DNA from 2 places in the Mesorhizobium sp. CA15 genome. Region 2 is predicted to be linked to the other one. Evidence: predicted binding sites of a transcription regulator. Region 2 holds the regulator's gene; the other holds the start of a gene.
What was found. The regulator PhoB, encoded in region 2, activates phosphate uptake and scavenging genes when phosphate is short. The targets are predictions, from matches to a motif close to TGTCATNNANCTGTCAT.

Region 1 (5,838 bases), on a different contig from region 2:
TCATAATCCTTGAGGAATTTCTCCAGCCAGATCAGGCTTTCGAGGTCGAGATGGTTCGACGGCTCGTCGAGCAGCATGACGTCGGGCCGCATCAACAGGATGCGGGCGAGTGCCACGCGCATCTTCCAGCCGCCGGAGAGTTTTGAGACGTCGCCGTCCATCATCTCCTGGCTGAAGCCGAGGCCGTCCAGCACCTCGCGCGCCCGACCGTCGAGCGCATAGCCGTCAAGCTCCTCGAAGCGGTGCTGCAATTCGCCGTAGCGCTCGATGATCTGATCCATGTCGTCGGCGCGGTCGGGATCGCCCATGGCATGCTCAAGCTCGCGCATCTCGGCAGCGACCGCGCTGACCGGTCCGGCGCCCTCCATGACCTCGGCGACGGCGCTCAAGCCGCCCATGTCGCCGACATCCTGGCTGAAATAGCCGATGGTGACGCCGCGATCGACCGAGACCTGGCCTTCATCGGGCTGCTCCTGGCCAATGATCATGCGGAACAGGGTCGTCTTGCCGGCGCCGTTCGGGCCGACAAGCCCGATCTTCTCGCCCTTCTGCAAGGCGGCGGAAGCTTCGATGAAGACGATCTGTCGGCCGTTCTGCTTGCCGATATTTTCGAGACGGATCATGGGACGGTCCGGGAAACTGCGCTGACGTGGCGGGGATTTGCCCGGGGCATTACGCGAATGCGGGCACGAGGGGAAGAGGCAGAAGCGCCGCATGCCGCGCTCGGCCTACTCCCTTCGAGGCAGAACCCAGCCGAGGTAAAATTGATTCGCGTCGCCGACAGATCGAGCGCTTAGTGCTGGAGCCAACCACTTGATGGGCTCTGGCAAGGGAGGTCAACCATGGCCATGTACCTGACGCGCTTCAGCTACACGCCCGAGACATGGGCGCGAATGATCGAAAACCCCGAGGATCGCCGCAAGGCAGCCAGCTCATACATAGAATCGGTGGGCGGAAAGCTGCACGGGTTCTGGTACGCGTTCGGCGAGCACGACGGCTGGAACCTGTGGGAGGCGCCGGACAATGTTTCGATGGCGTCCGTCGTGCTCGCCATCGGTGCCGGAGGGGCGCTCAGCTCCTGCGAGACCACCGTCCTCCTCAGCGTCGAGGAGACGATGGACGCGCTGGGCAGGGCGAAATCGATCCGTTATCGGCGGCCGGGAGCGTAGAAAAAAAGCCGCCTCGGGGAGTGTCACCTCGCGTCATGGAAGATGATGCCGAGCGTATGTCGCCTGCCCGAGCGCAAGCGGCTAACGCCGTGGCGCAGGTTGACGCGATAGTAACCTCGCGTGCCCTCCACCGGCCGGTTGTGCACGGCGAAGATTACCGCATCGCCGCGCTTGAGCGGCACCACCTCGGCGCGGCTTTGCATGCGCGGGCGCTGCTCGGTGAGCACGAATTCGCCGCCGGTGAAATCCTCGCCGGGCTCGGACAGCAAGATCGCCACCTGCAACGGAAAGGCAAGCTCGCCGTAGAGATCCTGGTGCAGGCAGTTGAAATCGCCGGGGCCGTATTGCAGCAGAAGCGGCGTCGGCTTTACCTGCCCCTCGTCGTGGCAGCGTTTCAGGAAGGCGGCGTGCTCGGCCGGATAGCGCTGGGCAACGCCCATCTTCTCGTTCCAGTCATTGGCAACGGGGGCGAGGCGCGGGTAGAGCGCGGTGCGAAGGCCCTCGATCAGGTCCGAAAGCGGATACTTGAAATACCGATATTCGCCCTTGCCGAAGCCGTGGCGCGCCATCACGACATGGCTGCGGAAATGCTCTTCATGCGGGTAGAGCGCGGCGATATCGGCGCATTCTTCCGCCGACAGCATGCCGGGCATGACGGCACAGCCATGGGCGTTGAGTTCAGAGACCAGCGCGCGCCAATCTTGTGCTGCGACGCGGGATTCGGCGGAGCGGCTGGCGCGTTTGGTGTTGAGGGAATGGATGGTCATGGGTTGGCTCCTTCGCTTGGTGTCAAAGTGGGGCGAAGGATGAGCATCGGCCACCCGATTCCTGCGGGGGTGGGCGCCGGCTTTCCCTTCTCCCCTTGTGGGAGAAGGTGGCCTGGCGCAGCGAGGTCGGATGAGGGGTGCTGGAAGGAATGAGGCGGCGGCGATTTCAATCTTATCGCCAAGCTGGAACACCCCTCATCCGTCTCGGCGCTAACGCGCCGATCCACCTTCTCCCACAGGGGGAGAAGGAGAAGTCGCGCCTCACTGCCTCCGATACATCTCCAGCTCCGGATCGAGATCCACCTTCACCGCATTGGTGAATACGCAGGTCGCCACCATGATGCCGGCGAAGGCGGTGAGGTTGACGAGCAGCGTCTCGTCGTAGCGCGCCTTGAGTGCGGCCCAGGTTTCTGCCGGGACGGCATTGGCATCGGCGGCGATTGCCATGCCGAAGGAGATCAGCAGCGTCTCGTCGGCGGTCGGTTCGATCGCTTCGGGGTCGAGCCCGTTCTCGATCAATGCGCGGCGAAAGAACGTCACGGGAATCTCGGCGCGCATCGTTTCGGCGACCGCTTTCGACAACAGCCAGATGGCGCGGTCGTCGAGTGTGGGCTTGAGAAGGTCGCGCAGCGTGAACCATTCGGCGTAGATGCGGTGGGCGGCCGGCGAGTGGAGCAGGATGCGCTTCATGTTGGTCATGCGGCCGCGCAGCGCGAGCTCGCGGTCGTGCTCGGCGCGGATGTCGTCCGAGGCGGTCGCGTAGTCGATCGACGAAAGATACGCCATTGCGCTCACCCCAGCGTGGAACGAAGCGCGGGCGCGCCGCGCAGCGTGTTGGAGACGGTGCAGATGTTTTCCGCGTCCGCCAGGATCCGTTCTTTCATTGCGGTATCAAGGTCGCCGGTGATCTCCAGTTTGACGATGAATGCCTCGACCCGCGAGGGCTCGTCCTTCGCCTTCTCGCCGCTGACATCCGCCCTCACCTCGCCGAGCCGGTCGGCGACGCCGAGGCGGGTGGCGGCGATGCGGGCGCTGAGCACCATGCAGGCGGCTAAAGAAGCATGGAGCAGGTCGAGCGGGCTGAAGCCGGGCGCGCTGACCTGCGTGACCACATCGACGGTGCCACCGGTCGGGGTGGTGACCGCTGGCAGGCCGCCCGGCGGCAGGACGGCAAGCGCGCCGACGTTGCGGGTCCTGATTTTCAAGTCTGCCATCGTGTCGCCTCCAGTTTGGAGGCCATTGATAGCGGACGGGAATTCACTGAGGCAATCGCCGAGGCAGGCCTTGGGCGATTGGCGTTTCCTCGCCTCCATGAAATGGGGGAGAGGTGGCTCGGCGAAGCCGAGACGGAGAGGGGGAGCGCCCTGCGAAGCCCCCTCGCCGTCCACTTTGCGGACACCTCTCCCCCGGCTCTGGCGGGGGCGAGGAACCCGGGTTCTGAGAGGCTACTTCGTTAGGTCGAGCGCCGCCGTCAGATCGCCCATCGGCGGCTGGTCGTTGTTGCGCAGCGCCTTGTCGCGGGCGACGATGCCGGGCAGCACAGGCAGGTCGTAGCGGGCGGTGATGAAACGCAGGATCGAGGTCGTGTCATACTGCGTGTGATCGACCATCCCCATCTTCGCATAGGGCGAGATGATGAAGGCCGGGATGCGGTTGCCCGGGCCCCAGCGATCGGCCTTGGGCGGCGCGACATGATCCCAGAAGCCGCCATTCTCGTCATAGGTGACGACCACCAGCATATGCGCCCATTGCGGGCTCTTCTCCAGATGCGCGACGAGGTCGGCCAGGTGCTGGTCGCCGGAGGTCACGTCGGCATAGCCGGCATGCTCGTTGAGGTTGCCCTGCGGCTTGTAGAAAGAGACCGCCGGCAGCTTGCCGTCATCGATCGCCTTGATGAACTCAGTGCCGCCGAGCCCGCCGTCTTTGAGGTGCTCGGCCCGCGCGGCCGTGCCCGGCGCATAAGCCGCGAAATAGTTGAAGGGCTGGTGGTGGAACTGGAAGTTCGGCACGGGCGTCGCGTTCTTGCCGTCGAGCGCCGCCTGCCAGGCGCCCGAATACCACGCCCAGGAAATGCCCTTGAGCGACAGCAGATCGCCGATCGTGATCTCGTGCTGCGGCGGCAGCGTGGTCGGCTGCGCCGGATCGGCCAGCGCCTTGTCGCCACCCTCGGCCGGCTTGTTGGCGCTTGGCTGGTAAGGCGGCTGCATGGTGTTGACGGCGTAGAAGTCGGGCGTGATGGCGCCGTCATTGGCGAATTTCGGCACGCCGCCCAGCGCCGAGGGCGGCGAATTGTCGGCCGGTTTCAGCGTCACGCCATCCGGCTCGACGACGGCAATCTGGGCCTTCACCGGGCTGGTGTCGGCATTTGGATAGTAAGGCACGCAGGCGCAGGCCAGCATGAAATGGTTGAGGAAGGAGCCGCCGAAGGCGCCCTGGAAGAAATTGTCCGCCAGCACGTATTTTTTGGCGATCGCCCACATCGGCAGGATCGAGCCGTCATAATGGCCCATCACCAGCGCGCCGGAATCGGCCCAGGCGACGAACTTGTCGTTCCGGCCGCCGTCGATCTGCATCTGCTCCTGATAGAAACGATGCCACAGATCATGGGTGATGACGCCGGTATTCTCGTTGAAGCCCTTGGGATCGTCGATGGCGAATGTTGCATTGGGCAGATGCGCGCTCTGCGCCTCCGTCACCGCCGGCGTGACGCCCTTGCCGGTCAGTCCGCCCCAGGCCGGCGGCAGTTCGGAAAGCGGCTTGCCGTCGCGGTCGAGCTGGCGCGCCTGGTCGGGCGAAACGTTGGCCAGGCCGTTCGCGCCGGGGAAGCCGCCATAAAGGTTATCGAAGCTGCGGTTCTCGGCGTAGATGACGACGACGGTGTCGATCTTGTCGTAACCGGCAGGCGCCGCTTGGGCAGCAGCAGAGAACGATGCCAGCGCCGTGGAGGCGAGGCAAAGGGAGAGAAAGGACCGGATCATGGAAAATGCCTCGTGGCTTGGGAATGGCTGGAGGACGGCAATGCAGGAACGCAACACTGCATCAATGCCCAGCTACTTCGACGCCTTGTCACCTTTGTGACAGTTCGGCCCCGGCCGAACACGGTTTCGTGAGCGGGAAGACCGGTCATCAATCCGTTGCACTCGATCCTTACGCCGCCAAAGGAACCGGGCGGAGAAATCAGGGATATCGCCGAAGACGATGGGACATCGGAAAAATCACGCGATCGCCATTGCAGCGGCCACGATCGTCGCCTCCACCACGCCCGCCAACACCGAGGAGCCATCCGGTGTCCATCCCGGCCCGATGACGCGGCAGGAAGCCTTCGCCCGCGCCGAGGCGCTGACGGCGCTGGGGCGACAGATGTTCTTTGATCCGTCGCTCTCGGCCTCAGGCAAGCAGGCCTGCTCGTCCTGCCATGATCCCAACCACGCTTTCGGGCCGGCCTCGGCGGCGCCGGTCGAAATGGGCGGAGCCAATCTTGACCAGCCAGGCGTTCGCGCCGTGCCGTCGCTGCGCTACCTGCAGGCGGCGCCCGCCTTCACCGAGCATTTCTACGACTCCGAGGACGAAGGCGACGAAAGCGTCGACAATGGCCCGACAGGGGGGCTGACCTGGGACGGCCGCGCCGACCACGGCAAGGACCAGGCAAGAATCCCGCTGCTGTCGTCCTTCGAGATGGGCAACAAGGACGCGGCCCAGGTGGTCGCCAGCCTGCGCAACGCGCCTTATGCCGGCGCCTTCAAGGCAGCCTTCGGCCCCGATGTCTTCGACGATCAGCAAGACGCCTTCGACGCCGCTGTGGAAGCGCTGGGCACCTTCGAGCAGAGCAGCGCCGATTTCTATCCCTATTCCAGCCGCTACGACGCCTTCCTCGCCGGCAAGGCGCAACTTTCCGCGCAGGA
Region 2 (13,005 bases):
GCAGACGACTGTGCAGCCCTTCATCATCAGTCTTTTCCACGGCATACCGGGGCTCTCCAGCCTGTTTGCCGGTCCGCCCTACGGCATCGGCTTGCTGACCTCGTCGCTGATCCTCGCCATCATGGTGCTGCCTTTCATCACCTCGATCACCAAGGACGTGTTCGACACGGTGCCGGCGGTGCTGAAGGAATCGGCCTACGGCATCGGCTGCACGACCTGGGAAGTGACCCGGCGCGTGACCATCCCCTATACCCGCATCGGCATCATGGGCGGCGTCATGCTCGGCCTCGGCCGCGCGCTCGGCGAGACGATGGCCGTCACCTTCGTCATCGGCAACGCGCACCGCATCAGCGCCTCGCTGTTTGCGCCGGGCACGACGATCTCGGCGACCATCGCCAACGAATTCACCGAAGCCGACGGCAACCTCTATACATCCTCGCTGGTATCGCTCGGCCTGATCCTGTTCATCATCACCTTCATCATCCTCGCGCTCGCACGCTACATGCTGTTGCGCATCGATAGCCGCACGGGAGCCTGACCGATGTCGACTGCCGCATCGCTTCACCAAAGCCGCAAGCGCAAGAATGCCGTGATGATGACGCTGTGCGTCGTCGCGGCGGGCATCGGGCTGGCCTGGCTGGCGCTGATTCTCGGCGCCCTGCTCTACAAGGGGCTTTCCGGGGTGTCGCTCTCCGTGTTCACGGAAATGACGCCGCCGCCCGGCGATGCCGGCGGCCTGCTCAATGCCATCTACGGCAGCATCGTCATGACGATCATCGGTATCGTCGTCGGCACGCCGATCGGCGTGCTGGCCGGCACCTACATGGCCGAATACGGACGCTTCTCGAAGCTTACGACGGTGGTGCGCTTCATCAACGACATCCTCTTGTCGGCGCCTTCCATCATCATCGGCCTGTTCGTCTACGAGCTGATGGTGCGGCCGATGGGGCACTTCTCGGCGATTGCCGGCGCGGTCGCGCTGTCGATCCTGGTGATCCCCGTCGTGGTGCGCACCACCGAGGACATGCTGAACCTTGTGCCCAACGCGCTGCGCGAAGCAGGCACCGCCATCGGAGCACCGCGCTGGGTAGTGATCCGCTCGGTTGCCTATCGCGCGGCGCTCTCCGGCATCGTCACCGGCATCCTTTTGGCGATCGCCCGCATCTCCGGCGAGACGGCGCCGCTTCTCTTCACCGCGCTCAACAACCAGTTCTGGTCGAGCAATCTCAATGCGCCGATGGCCAGCCTGCCGGTAACCATCTTCCAGTTCGCTCTCAGCCCCTACGAGGAATGGCAGCAACTGGCCTGGACGGGCGCACTCATAATCACCCTGACGGTTCTCGGGCTGAGCATCATCGCCCGCAGCCTAACCGGACGCAGAGAGGACAGATGAAACCGATGTTGTCCACCGACCTGAACGCAGCCGACACGACCGTCGAGAAGGCCAAGATCGAGGTCAAGAACCTCAATTTCTACTATGGCCAGTCGAAGGCGCTGAAGGACATCAACCTGTCCCTGCCCGAGCGCAGCGTGACCGCCTTCATCGGCCCGTCGGGCTGCGGGAAGTCGACGCTGCTGCGCGTGCTCAACCGCATCTACGAGCTCTATCCGAAGCAGAGCGCCGAGGGCCAGGTGCTGCTCGACGGCAAGAACATCCTCGACCGCTCGCAGGACCTCAACCTGCTCAGGACCAAGATCGGCATGGTGTTCCAGAAGCCGACGCCGTTCCCGATGTCGATCTACGAGAACATCGCTTTCGGCGTCAGGCTCTATGAGAAGATCAGCAAGGCTGAGATGGACAGCCGCGTCGAGCAGGCGCTGAAGCGCGCAGCACTCTGGAACGAGGTCAAGGACAAGCTCAACGCCAGCGGCCTAAGCCTCTCGGGCGGCCAGCAGCAGCGCCTGTGCATCGCCCGTACCGTTGCGGTGAAGCCCGAGGTCATCCTGCTCGACGAGCCGGCCTCGGCGCTCGATCCGCTGTCGACCGCCAAGATCGAGGAACTGATCGACGAGCTGCAGGCCGACTACACGATCGTCATCGTCACCCACAACATGCAGCAGGCGGCGCGCGTGTCGCGGCAGACGGCGTTCATGTATCTGGGCGAGCTGGTGGAGTTCGACCGGACCGAGAAGATCTTCACCTCGCCCCGCGAAAAGCGCACGCAGGACTACATCACCGGCCGCTTCGGCTGAGCTCATACGAGGACATCATCATGGCCGAACATACCGTCGCTTCCTTCGACGAGGATCTGAGGCAGATCAGCCGGCTCATCAACGACATGGGCGATCTCGCCGCCTCCATGGTCGGCGCTTCGACCAAGGCCCTGCTCGAGACCGACAATGCCATGGCGCAGCGCGTCGTTTCCGACGATGCCATCATGGACGCGCGCCAGCGCGAGCTCGACGACCGCGCCATCACGCTGATCGCCAAGCGCCAGCCGATGGCCGACGACCTGCGCAACGTGGTCGGCTCGATCCGCATGGCGGGCGACCTCGAACGCATCGGCGACCTCGCCAAGAACATCGCCAAGCGCGTCGGCTCGGTCGGCGTCAGCGCCGCGCCGCGCGACCTCACGCATTCGATCGATTCCATGGCGCAGCTGGTGCTGATCCAGGTCCAGGCCGTGATCCAGGAATATACGGTGGGCGACGCCACGGCGCTGGCCAAGCTTCGCAACGACGACGAGCGCATCGACGTCAAATACACATCCGTCTTCCGGGAACTCCTGACCTACATGATGGAAGACCCGCGCAACATAACCGCCTGCACGCATCTTCTGTTCTGCGCCAAGAATCTCGAGCGCATCGGCGACCATGTGACCAACATCGCCGAGAACGCCTATTATGTGCTGACCGGCACGCAATTGCCCGCGAATCGTCCCAAGCAGGACGAGACGACAATGTCGGCGCCGGCGGCCTGACGATGGGTATCTGCCAATGATCGCGCCACGCATCATGGTGGTGGAGGACGAGGAGCCGCTTGGTGTGCTGCTCCGCTACAATCTCGAATCCGAGGGTTACCAGGTCGAAGTGGTGACCCGCGGCGACGAGGCCGAAATCCGCCTTCAGGAAAACGTCCCCGACCTGCTCGTGCTCGACTGGATGGTGCCCGCGGTTTCCGGCATCGAGCTCTGCCGGCGCCTCAGGATGCGGCCCGAGACCGAGCGGCTGCCGATCATCATGCTGACGGCGCGGGGCGAAGAAAGCGACCGCGTGCGCGGCCTCTCGACCGGCGCCGACGACTATCTGGTCAAGCCGTTCTCGACGCCGGAGTTCATGGCGCGCGTCAAGGCGCTGCTGCGTCGCGCCAAGCCGGAGGTGCTGTCCAGCGTGCTCAAGGTCGGCGACATCGTGCTCGACCGCGAGTCGCACCGCGTCTACCGCAAGAAGAGCGAGATCAGGCTCGGCCCGACCGAGTTCCGGCTGCTGGAATTCATGATGCGTCATCCCGGCCGGGTGTTCTCGCGCAGCCAGCTGCTCGACAATGTCTGGGGCGAGACGATCTATATCGACGAACGCACCGTCGACGTCCATGTCGGCCGCCTGCGCAAGGCAGTCAACAACGGCCGCATGCCGGACGTCATCCGCACCATCCGCGGGGCGGGTTACGCGATCAGGGAAGATTAGGGGTAAGGCGCCGAGGCGCTGACGGATTCTGTCTCCAGCATCGGATCGCGTGCATTGGCGATTAGTCGAGACGCTTGTGCTTCGCACGGGCGGAGCAAGGAGCGCAGCGACGCAGCGCAGACCCGAGGATCCATTCCGTGATGTCGATGCGTTGCGACAGTCCAGAATTCTGTGCCGCTGCGCTCGACGCGTGAGGTAGCGGCATGGATTCCAGGGTCTCCGCGACGGAGCTTCGCTCCTGCTCCGCCCTGGAATGACGAAGCTGCGGGGCCTTCCCTTCGCTAATTTCAAGCGTCTGCTGCTGTCCCCGGACCTCTTCAAGGCTGCCTCAGGCCACGTTCTTTCCCGTCCCCGCTCTTGCCTGGCCTCCCGGCCCGAAAATCTCCTGGTCGACGAAGGTCAGCGCGCGCATGGCGCAGCCTTCGCGGATCAGCGGCAGTTCGTTCGGCTCGGTGTCGAAGGAGATCGATTCGGAGTGCTGGCCGCCGGCCGTCTGGGCGATCGCCTCGCGCAGCGCCGGCTCGATCAGGTCGAAGGCGGCCGCACTGACGCCGACCATGGCGACGGGCGCCGGGTCGATGAGGGCGAACAAGCTGCCGAGACCGAAACCAAGCGCTTCGCCAGCCCGGCGGTAAGCCTCCCGTTCGGGGCCGTCCCTCTCGCGCGCCTTCGCGGCAAGGGCCCGCATGTCGGCGTCGCCGACGTCGACCGGCTCGGCGTCCTCGCTCATTTTCATGGCGCTGCGCCAGATCGCATAGTTGCCGGCATAGGCCTCGACGCAGCCGCGGCGGCCGCAGCGGCAAAGCGCCCCGCCCGGGCGGTGAATCATGTGGCCGAACTCGCCGCCGGAGGAATGCGTGCCGGTGAACAGCGCACCCTTGAGCACGAGACCCATGCCGATGCCGTGCGACAACAGGATGGCGATGAAGTCGTCGCGATAGCGCTCCGGGTCGCGCCATTGCAGCGCTACCGCCATCATGTTGCAGTCATTCTCCATGGTGGCGGAGATGCCGAATTCCTTCTCGAGGATGTCGGCGAAAGGAATGTCGGTCAGCGGCGTTATCGGCGACCACAGCATGGAGCGCGCATGCGAATCGGTGATGCCCTGGATGCCCATGGCGATGCGGGCGACGCTGCCAATGTCGAGGTCGGGATCCTGCAGCCGGCGCCGCACGATCGCCACGCATTCGCCGATCAGCTCGTCGCGGGGCATAACAAGCGTGTCCAGGCGCTGCTGCTCCTCGGCAACAACCTGACCGGCATAGTCGATCACGGCGACCGACAGGAAGTTCAGCGACAACACCACGGTCAGCACCGCGGCTGCTTCAGGGTTCAGCGCAAGGCCGATCTGCGGCCGGCCGCGTTTCAACGCCGTCGGCTCGCTGGCCTTGCTTTCGGTGAGAATGCCCTCCTGGATCAGGTCGGCGGAGATCGCCGAAATGGTCGAGTGGCTGAGCCCGGTGGTGGCGGCAATTTCGGTCCGTGATGGCTGACCGGCGCGGCGTACCGCCGAAATCACCATGGCGCGGTTGCGCCGGCGCAAATCGTCGTGGCGGATTCCGACCGACATCGTTTCGCACGTCCTCCCCGGTCATCGCGGCCTTGTGATAATGCCATAGCCTCGCTGACACGCTAGGGATTGTGGCAGAAGCCAGGGGCCATGTCATTATTTATTGCGGATGCCGAAAAAAATGCCTGAGCCCATCAAAACCCATCAGAATCTCGGTTGACAGTGTCGTTACGCTGGACCACTATTTTTTTGAGGCTCGAAAAAAAGCCTCTGTGCCGGCCTTCGGGCCAGTCTGGGTCGCGCCGCACGGGCGCAGGGAGGATATCATGAAGAAATTTGCAGCCGCCATTCTGGCGGGCGTTGCCATGTCGCTGACGCTGGCGTCTGTCGCCGAGGCGAAGGACAAGGTGATCGGCGTGTCGTGGTCGAATTTCCAGGAAGAGCGCTGGAAGACCGACGAAGCAGCGATGAAGGCCGCCATCGAGGCCGCCGGCGACAAGTATATCTCGGCCGACGCGCAGTCCAATCCGGGCAAGCAGCTAACCGACGTCGAAAGCCTGATCTCGCAGGGCGCCAACGCGCTGATCATCCTGGCGCAGGATGCCTCGGCAATCGGCCCGGCGGTGCAGAAGGCGCTCGATGAAGGAATCCCGGTCGTCGGCTATGACCGCCTGATCGAGAACAAGGACGTGTTCTATCTGACCTTCGACAACAAGGAAGTCGGGCGCATGCAGGCCCGCGAGGTGTTCAAGGCCAAGCCGGAAGGCAACTATGTCTTCATCAAGGGCTCGGGCTCCGATCCGAACGCCGACTTCCTGTTCGCGGGCTCCATGGAAGTCCTGAAGGACGCCATCGACAGCGGCAAGATCAAGAATGTCGGCGAGGCCTACACGGACGGCTGGCTGCCGGCCAACGCGCAGAAGAACATGGAGCAGTTCCTGACCGCCAACGACAACAAGGTCGACGCGGTCGTGGCTGCCAATGACGGCACCGCCGGCGGCGTTGTCGCGGCGCTGACGGCGCAGGGGCTGGCCGGCACCGTGCCGGTCTCGGGCCAGGACGGCGACCACGCGGCGCTCAACCGCATCGCGCTCGGCACGCAGACCGTGTCGGTGTGGAAAGACGCGCGCGAGCTCGGCAAGAACGCCGCCGAGATCGCCTCGCAGCTCGCCGACGGCAAGAAGATGGGCGACATCGCCGGCGCCAAGGACTTCACGACGCCTGGCGGCAACACCGTCAAGTCGCTGTTCCTGACGCCGGTCGCGATCACCAAGGACAATCTCAACGTCGTCATCGACGCCGGTTGGATCAAGAAGGACGAGGTCTGCGCGGGCGTGCCCGCCGGCAGCGTCCAGGTCTGCAACTGAACCTTGCCGACGTTCGATCAAAAATACCTGCGCCGCGGCCAGGAGCGGTTCAACGAACCGCTCCTGGTTTTTGTTGCCGCAATCCCGGACGGAAAACCGCTACGCACTTTTCCTGGGATTGCTTTAAAGCCGCGGCGTTTTCAAAAAAGCCGCGGCGTTTTCAAAAGATTTTGCCGTTCTGCCTCAGGCGGATAGCTTCCAGCTGAGTTCCGGCATCCGCGCCAGACGGCAAGCCCGTGGGAGGAAATCATGACCGACACGACGTCTACCCAACCGGCGGACACCGCGCGCGCGTCGGAACTCGGCACTGTTGCCCGGTTCCTGAAGGCGACCGAGCTCGACACCCGCATGCTGGGCATGATCGGCGCGCTGCTCCTCATCTGGATCGGGCTGCATGTGATTTCCAGCCTGCGGCTTGGCGTCAACCCGCTCGACTTCGACAGCCGCACGTTCCTGACGCCGCGCAATCTCTGGAACCTGTCGGTTCAGTCTTCGGCCGTGGCGATCATGGCCTCCGGCATGGTGCTGGTCATCGTCATGCGCAACATCGACCTGTCGGTCGGGTCGGCCGAAGGGCTGATCGGCATGGTCATGGGCTTTGCCCAGGCGCATTTCCTGGTTCGCTTCGTCGGGCTTGAACTGGGAAACCCCTGGATCTGGGTTCTGGCGTTGATGATCGGCCTGGCGCTCGGCCTCATCATCGGCGCCTTCCAGGGCTTCGTTATCGCCTATCTCGAAGTGCCGGCCTTCATCGTCACGCTGGGCGGATTGCTGGTATGGCGGGGCGCTGCCTGGTGGGTCACCAGCGGCCAGACCGTTGCGCCGCTCGACGCCACGTTCCAGTTGATGGGCGGCGGCCCGGCGGGCTCGATCGGCGCCAGATGGAGCTGGGCCGTCGGCATCGTCGCCTGCCTGGCGGTTATCTTCATGCATTTCAACGGCCGCGTGCAGCGCAAGCGCTTCCGCTTCCCCCTGCGTCCGGTCTGGGCCGAGACGCTGCTTGCCACGGTCACCTGCGCGGTCATCCTGGGCGCGGTGTGGCTCGCCAACTCCTATCCGTGGCCGGTCGGCATCGTGAACCGCTACGCTGCCGCCAACAACATCACCGTGCCCGAAGGCGGGCTGTTCATCGCGCATGGCATCGCCATTCCGGTGCTGATGGCGGTCGCCGTCGGCCTGATCATGACCTTCGTCACCAAGCGCACTAGATTCGGCCGCTACGTCTTTGCCATCGGCGGCAATCCGGAAGCCGCCAATCTTGCCGGCATCAACACGCGCTGGATCACCATGAAGGTGTTCATGATCATGGGCGTGCTGGCGACGATCGCGGCGGCGATCTCGTCGGCCAGGCAGAACTCCTCGACAAACGCGCTGGGGACGCTGGATGAACTGCTGGTCATCGCCGCGGCGGTCATCGGCGGCACGTCGCTTGCAGGCGGTTCCGGGACCGTGCTCGGCGCCATGCTGGGCGCATTGCTGATGCAGTCGCTGCAATCCGGCATGGTGCTGCTCGGCGTCGATTCACCGCTGCAGAGCATCGTCGTGGGCGCCGTACTGGTCATCGCGGTGTGGCTCGACACCCTCTACCGCAAGCGCGTCTGAGCAAGGATTATAGAGAGGAAAGGGATCATGGCTGACAAGACCGCTCCCGCCGGCGCTCCGCTGGTCGACATGCGCAACGTCTCGATCGCCTTTGGCGGCATCCGCGCCGTCGACGACGCATCCGTCGATCTTTTCCCCGGCGAAGTGATGGCGCTGCTCGGTCACAATGGCGCCGGCAAATCGACGCTGATCAAGATCCTGTCCGGCGCCTATAAGCGCGACAGCGGGCAGATATTCATCAATGGCGAGGAGGCTTCGATCTCCAATCCGCGCGACGCCAAGAAATATGGCGTCGAGACGATCTATCAGACGCTGGCGCTGGCCGACAATGTCGATGCCGCGGCCAATCTCTTCCTCGGCCGCGAGCTGATGACGGGTTGGGGCACGCTCGACGACGTCGCCATGGAAGCCGAGGCGCGCAAGGTGATGGGCCGGCTCAATCCGCGTTTCCAGCGCTTCAAGGAGCCGGTTATCAAGCTGTCGGGCGGACAGCGGCAGTCGGTGGCGATCGCGCGCGCGATCCTGTTCAATGCCCGTATCCTGATAATGGACGAGCCGACGGCGGCGCTCGGCCCGCAAGAGACGGCGCAGGTCGGCGAACTGGTCAAGCAGCTCAAGGCCGACGGCATCGGCATCTTCCTGATCAGCCACGACATCCATGACGTGTTCGAGCTTGCCGACCGGGTCTGCGTGATGAAGAACGGCCAGGTGGTCGGCACGGCGCGCACGACCGATGTCACCCAGGACGAGGTGCTCGGCATGATCATCCTCGGCAGGTGCCCGCCAGGCGCCATTCCGGGCCCAGGGGCGCTGAAAATCGCGGCATGAAGTCGAACTGGTAGCCGGCTAATTAACGGCTGCGTGATGTACCAGCCGCGGTGATGGTTTGACCGCGCCATTGTGTTGGCGCCGAGACTTGCCCATAAAGATCGTCGACCGTCCACGGGCCGCATCCTTGATTTGAAGAAGCTCTTTCCGATCCTTGCCTTTGTCGCCGTCGCGCTGATCAGCCTGACCATGGCAGGGTTCGCCTATTTCGCGACGCAGGAGGCGGCGCGGATCAAGTTCGAGGGCACGGCCGACGACGCGCTCAACCGCATCGAGAGCCGCGTCGACCTGCATCTGTCGCTGCTGCGTTCGACGCAGGCGCTGTTCGATGCCCGCAACGGCGACATCTCGCGCGGCGAATTCAAGGCCTTCTTCACCGCCCTCGACATCGACGACAATTTCGCCGGGCTGCGCGGCATCGGCTTCCTGAGGCTCGCCAAGACCGGCGACGAGGCGGCGGTGGAACGCGACATCCTGCACGATCATGGGTCGGCGCATCCGATCTATCCTGCCACGACGCAGCAATGGCGCACGCCCATCGTGCTGTTCGAGCCGCTCGCTGCCTCCAACCAGTCGATCATCGGCTTCGATATGTTCACCGAGCCGGTTCGGCGCGCGGCGATCGAAAAGGCGATGGCAGACGACCGGCAGCATGCGAGCGGTTTGGTCCAGCTCGGCCAGGGCGCCGGCGTGGCGCAGACCTTCACCGGGTTCCTGGTTTTCGTGCGTCTGAACGTCGAGACCGCGCCAGACGTCATCAATGCAAGCCGCTCGTCGACGGCCGGCTTTCTTTACGCCGCGTTCCGCGCGCAGGACTTGTTCCAGGTCGCGCTCAGTCGTTCTCCGCTGCTGCCGGTCAATGTCGAGGTCTATGACGGCAAGCCCGAGGACGGCAATCTTCTGTTCCGTTCGGAGGCGCCGCCTGCAGAACGCATCGGGGCGACGCTTCTGGCGCATCGCGATATCGTTGTCGCGGGCCGGCCCTGGACCGTGCTGTTCAGGCCGACAAGCGCCTTCGAACCACCGTCTTCGCGCGCCATACCGGTGATGCTCGGACTGTTCGGCCTTTTGCTTGCCGGCGCCATCGCGCTGGTGGCGCGCTACCAGGAGCGCGCCTATGAGGCGAAATCGGCGCTGCACGAGGCGACCGAAAAGAGCCTGCTGGAAAAGGATCTGATCCTGCAGGAGATGAAGCACCGCATCAAGAATTCGATCACCCGCGTGCTGGCGATCGCGCGACAGACGGCTTCGCAAGCCACCGACGTGAAGGAGTTTTCGGCTTCGTTCTCGGCGCGCCTGCAGGCCATGGCTGCATCGCAGGACATGCTGACCCGCTCGCGCTGGCAGAAGGCCGATCTTGGCGACCTGCTGCGCATCGAGCTCGGGCAGGTGTTCGGCAAGGACCTTCCCGACGGCGTGTTGTCAGGGCCGGAAGTGCTGCTGGACGAGACGACGACGCAGGCGCTCGGGCTGACCTTCCACGAACTTGCCACCAACGCGCTGAAATATGGCGAGGCCGGCAGTTCGGTGGGCGCCCTCAAGGTCGACTGGAGCGTCAACGGCCGCGGTCGCGAGCGGACGCTGGTTCTGAACTGGCGCGAGGCGGGTCAGAAGGAACTGGAAGCGCCAGTCAAGACCGGCTTCGGCACCAAATTGATAGATCTCAACGTCACGCGCGAATTGCGCGGCACCATCGCGCGCGACTACCACGCCGACGGATTGAAGGTGGAAATCAGGATCCCGCTGGGCGCGTAAGGCAAAACAACGATTTGAATTTGAGTTTAGAGCAAACCGGGGGGCCGGCTGCCGGCCCCCGGTCTTTCCCGTGCTGAACTAGTTGCAGCGAGCCGTGTAGATCCGGCCGCGATGATCGCGATACTGGCAATAGCCGTTGCGCAGGTTGCGAACCAGAAGGCCCGACCCGGCGCCGACGGCCGCGCCGATCAGCGCACCCTTGCTGCCGCCGACCAAGCCGCCCACGCCGGCGCCGATCAGGCCGCCGCCGACGACGTCCTGCTCGGTTGTTGTGCAGCCGCTGACAGCGACCACGGCAACCATGGCAATCATCATCTTCCGCATAGAATTGCTCCTCACTTTTGTCCTCACTTTCGGCAGTGCCACCAGCCATTTAGCATGAAAAAAGGTGCTTTGCCTGCCCGATTTTACTGTTGCCTAACGTAGTCTTGTCGGGGCGCTCGCCGTTCGACCCGACAAGCATGCCGGGCACCTCCAGCGTTGCGAACTGCGTGCCGTCGGGCCGCACGTTCCAGACGATCCGATCGCAGTCGTCCAGCGCCGGATCCATAGTGGCCGACAGTCAAAGCCGCGTGCGGGGTCAGAACAACTGCCAGGCCGCGGTCAGGGCCACGGCGGCCAGAAGCGCGATCGCGCCCAGGCGGAGCGAAAGATGCGACGACCGCGGCGCCGGCGGCAGCTCGGCATCCTGGAAGCCGCTCATCGAGACGCGGGCGGCCTGCTCCAGCCTGTTCATGTCGGCAACCATCATTTCAGTCTCCCCAGGTCGCGCCGGGGCGCGGATGGGTTTCCGGCGCATCGTCAGCCGGGAGCACAGGATCGGACTTTATGGTGAACAGCCGGTTAAGGGCTCCGCCGGCAAAGCGCTCCCATCTCCGTCTGACGAAATTGCGGACGGCTGCGGCGAAGCCGCCGAGCCTGACGGTTACATTTTTCATGGAATTGCTCCTACGCCATCGGCGGCGCTCTCAATCGGTCTCGAAATTCCCGTGCGGGACGGTGAGACGGTATTCCATCCGGTCTCTGCCGATTTCCAGCGTCGCTGAGCCATTCAGCGACATCGGCACGACGCGTTCCAGCGCCACGCTGCCGAAACGCTTCTCATTGCGCTGCGCGTCGCCGACCGCCTCCGTCCAGGTCAGCAAGAGGTTGGGCGAGGTTCCGTCTTCAGCCTCGAGCTTGGCGCGCACCTCGACATGGCCGTCCGGCCGCGACAGTGCGCCATAGCTCACTGAGTTGACGGCCAGCTCATGCATGGCGAGACCGATATGCAGGGCGGCGTTGGGGTTGAGGTAAGGATTTTCGCCCGCGAACCGCAGGCTTTGAGCCAGATCGCTGCTGTAGCGGCCGACCTGGCCGGATACGAGCTCGTGCAGCGCTGCTCCTCGCCAGTTGGAGGATGTGACGAGATCCTGCGAGGACGCGAGCGATTGCAGCCGGCCGCGAAACCGCGCCAGGAAGTCGCCGAGCGTCTCCGTGTACCGCCCGGTCTGAGTGGCGACACTCTGGATGATGGCGAGGAGATTTTTCGATCGATGGCTGACTTCGCGCAGCAATGTCTTGAGGGTCTGCTCGCGGCGTTTCTGCTCCGTCGTCTCCACCATCGTCGTGACGACGCCGAGGACATCGCCGGTCTCCCCCCGGTCTGCATCGATCCAAAGCTGGAACCAACGCACGCCCTGGTGCCCCGGAATGCTGAGCTCGAGCTGGTCCGGGTTGCCGGATTCGATCACCTTGAGTTTGGCGGCTCTTATGCGTTCGGCCTGCGCCGGCGAGAGCAAGTCCTTGCCGTCGGCTGTATCGGACGCCCACGGCGCGTTCATGTTGCGCGCCCAGACCGTTTCCATCTGCCGATCCTGGTAGAGAACCGAAATCCCTGCGTTGTGCAGGGCGTGAAGCAAAGCCCGCCCCACCTGCATCCCGCTTTCCGAAGGATGCATTGCGATCACTTCGCGCTTTTCGACCCTGTCTTGCGTGGGACCTTGGGAAGGCATTGGAGATATCCCCCACTCGGTCCTTGAACGGCCCAATCCGCAACTTGTTCCGCACGAGTCAAACCCTGCAGGGCTCTCCAAAAACGGTCCGCCGGACGGTGCTCTTTCGAGGCGCCGTCCGGCGGTGGCTGGAAACCGTTTGAGGGGTGCGGCTTCCAGTGTTGCGGTCAGGCTCTCCTGAAGAGGCCTGCGATGAGCGAAATCACCAGGAAGGCAAGAAAGATAAAGAACAGGATTTGCGCGATGCCTGCCGATGTGCCTGCGATGCCGCCGAACCCAAGCGCGCCGGCGATGATCGCAACTACGAGAAATACGAGCGCCC

Region 1: a site for PhoB is predicted at 5,058-5,074, ahead of LB515_RS20180 (acid phosphatase). Genes of this name have one in related genera too.

The regions. Positions count from the first base shown of each region.
Region 1 covers NZ_JAIUHQ010000013.1:77,503-83,340, forward strand. The annotation lists gene LB515_RS20155 (ABC-F family ATP-binding cassette domain-containing protein) at 1-623, opposite strand, end outside; gene LB515_RS20160 (GYD domain-containing protein) at 843-1,169, shown strand; gene LB515_RS20165 (2OG-Fe(II) oxygenase) at 1,193-1,936, opposite strand; gene LB515_RS20170 (hypothetical protein) at 2,198-2,722, opposite strand; gene LB515_RS20175 (OsmC family protein) at 2,728-3,150, opposite strand; gene LB515_RS20180 (acid phosphatase) at 3,382-4,914, opposite strand; gene LB515_RS20185 (cytochrome-c peroxidase) at 5,135-5,838, shown strand, end outside.
Region 2 covers NZ_JAIUHQ010000008.1:24,400-37,404, forward strand. The annotation lists gene pstC (phosphate ABC transporter permease subunit PstC) at 1-538, shown strand, start outside; gene pstA (phosphate ABC transporter permease PstA) at 542-1,393, shown strand; gene pstB (phosphate ABC transporter ATP-binding protein PstB) at 1,390-2,193, shown strand; gene phoU (phosphate signaling complex protein PhoU) at 2,214-2,921, shown strand; gene phoB (phosphate regulon transcriptional regulator PhoB) at 2,938-3,627, shown strand; gene LB515_RS15275 (ROK family protein) at 3,956-5,197, opposite strand; gene xylF (D-xylose ABC transporter substrate-binding protein) at 5,464-6,504, shown strand; gene LB515_RS15285 (sugar ABC transporter permease) at 6,754-8,106, shown strand; gene LB515_RS15290 (ATP-binding cassette domain-containing protein) at 8,134-8,934, shown strand; gene LB515_RS15295 (CHASE domain-containing protein) at 9,067-10,689, shown strand; gene LB515_RS15300 (YMGG-like glycine zipper-containing protein) at 10,768-11,013, opposite strand; gene LB515_RS15305 (hypothetical protein) at 11,270-11,440, opposite strand; gene LB515_RS15310 (hypothetical protein) at 11,442-11,627, opposite strand; gene LB515_RS15315 (sensor histidine kinase) at 11,658-12,683, opposite strand; gene LB515_RS15320 (DUF1328 domain-containing protein) at 12,851-13,005, opposite strand, start outside.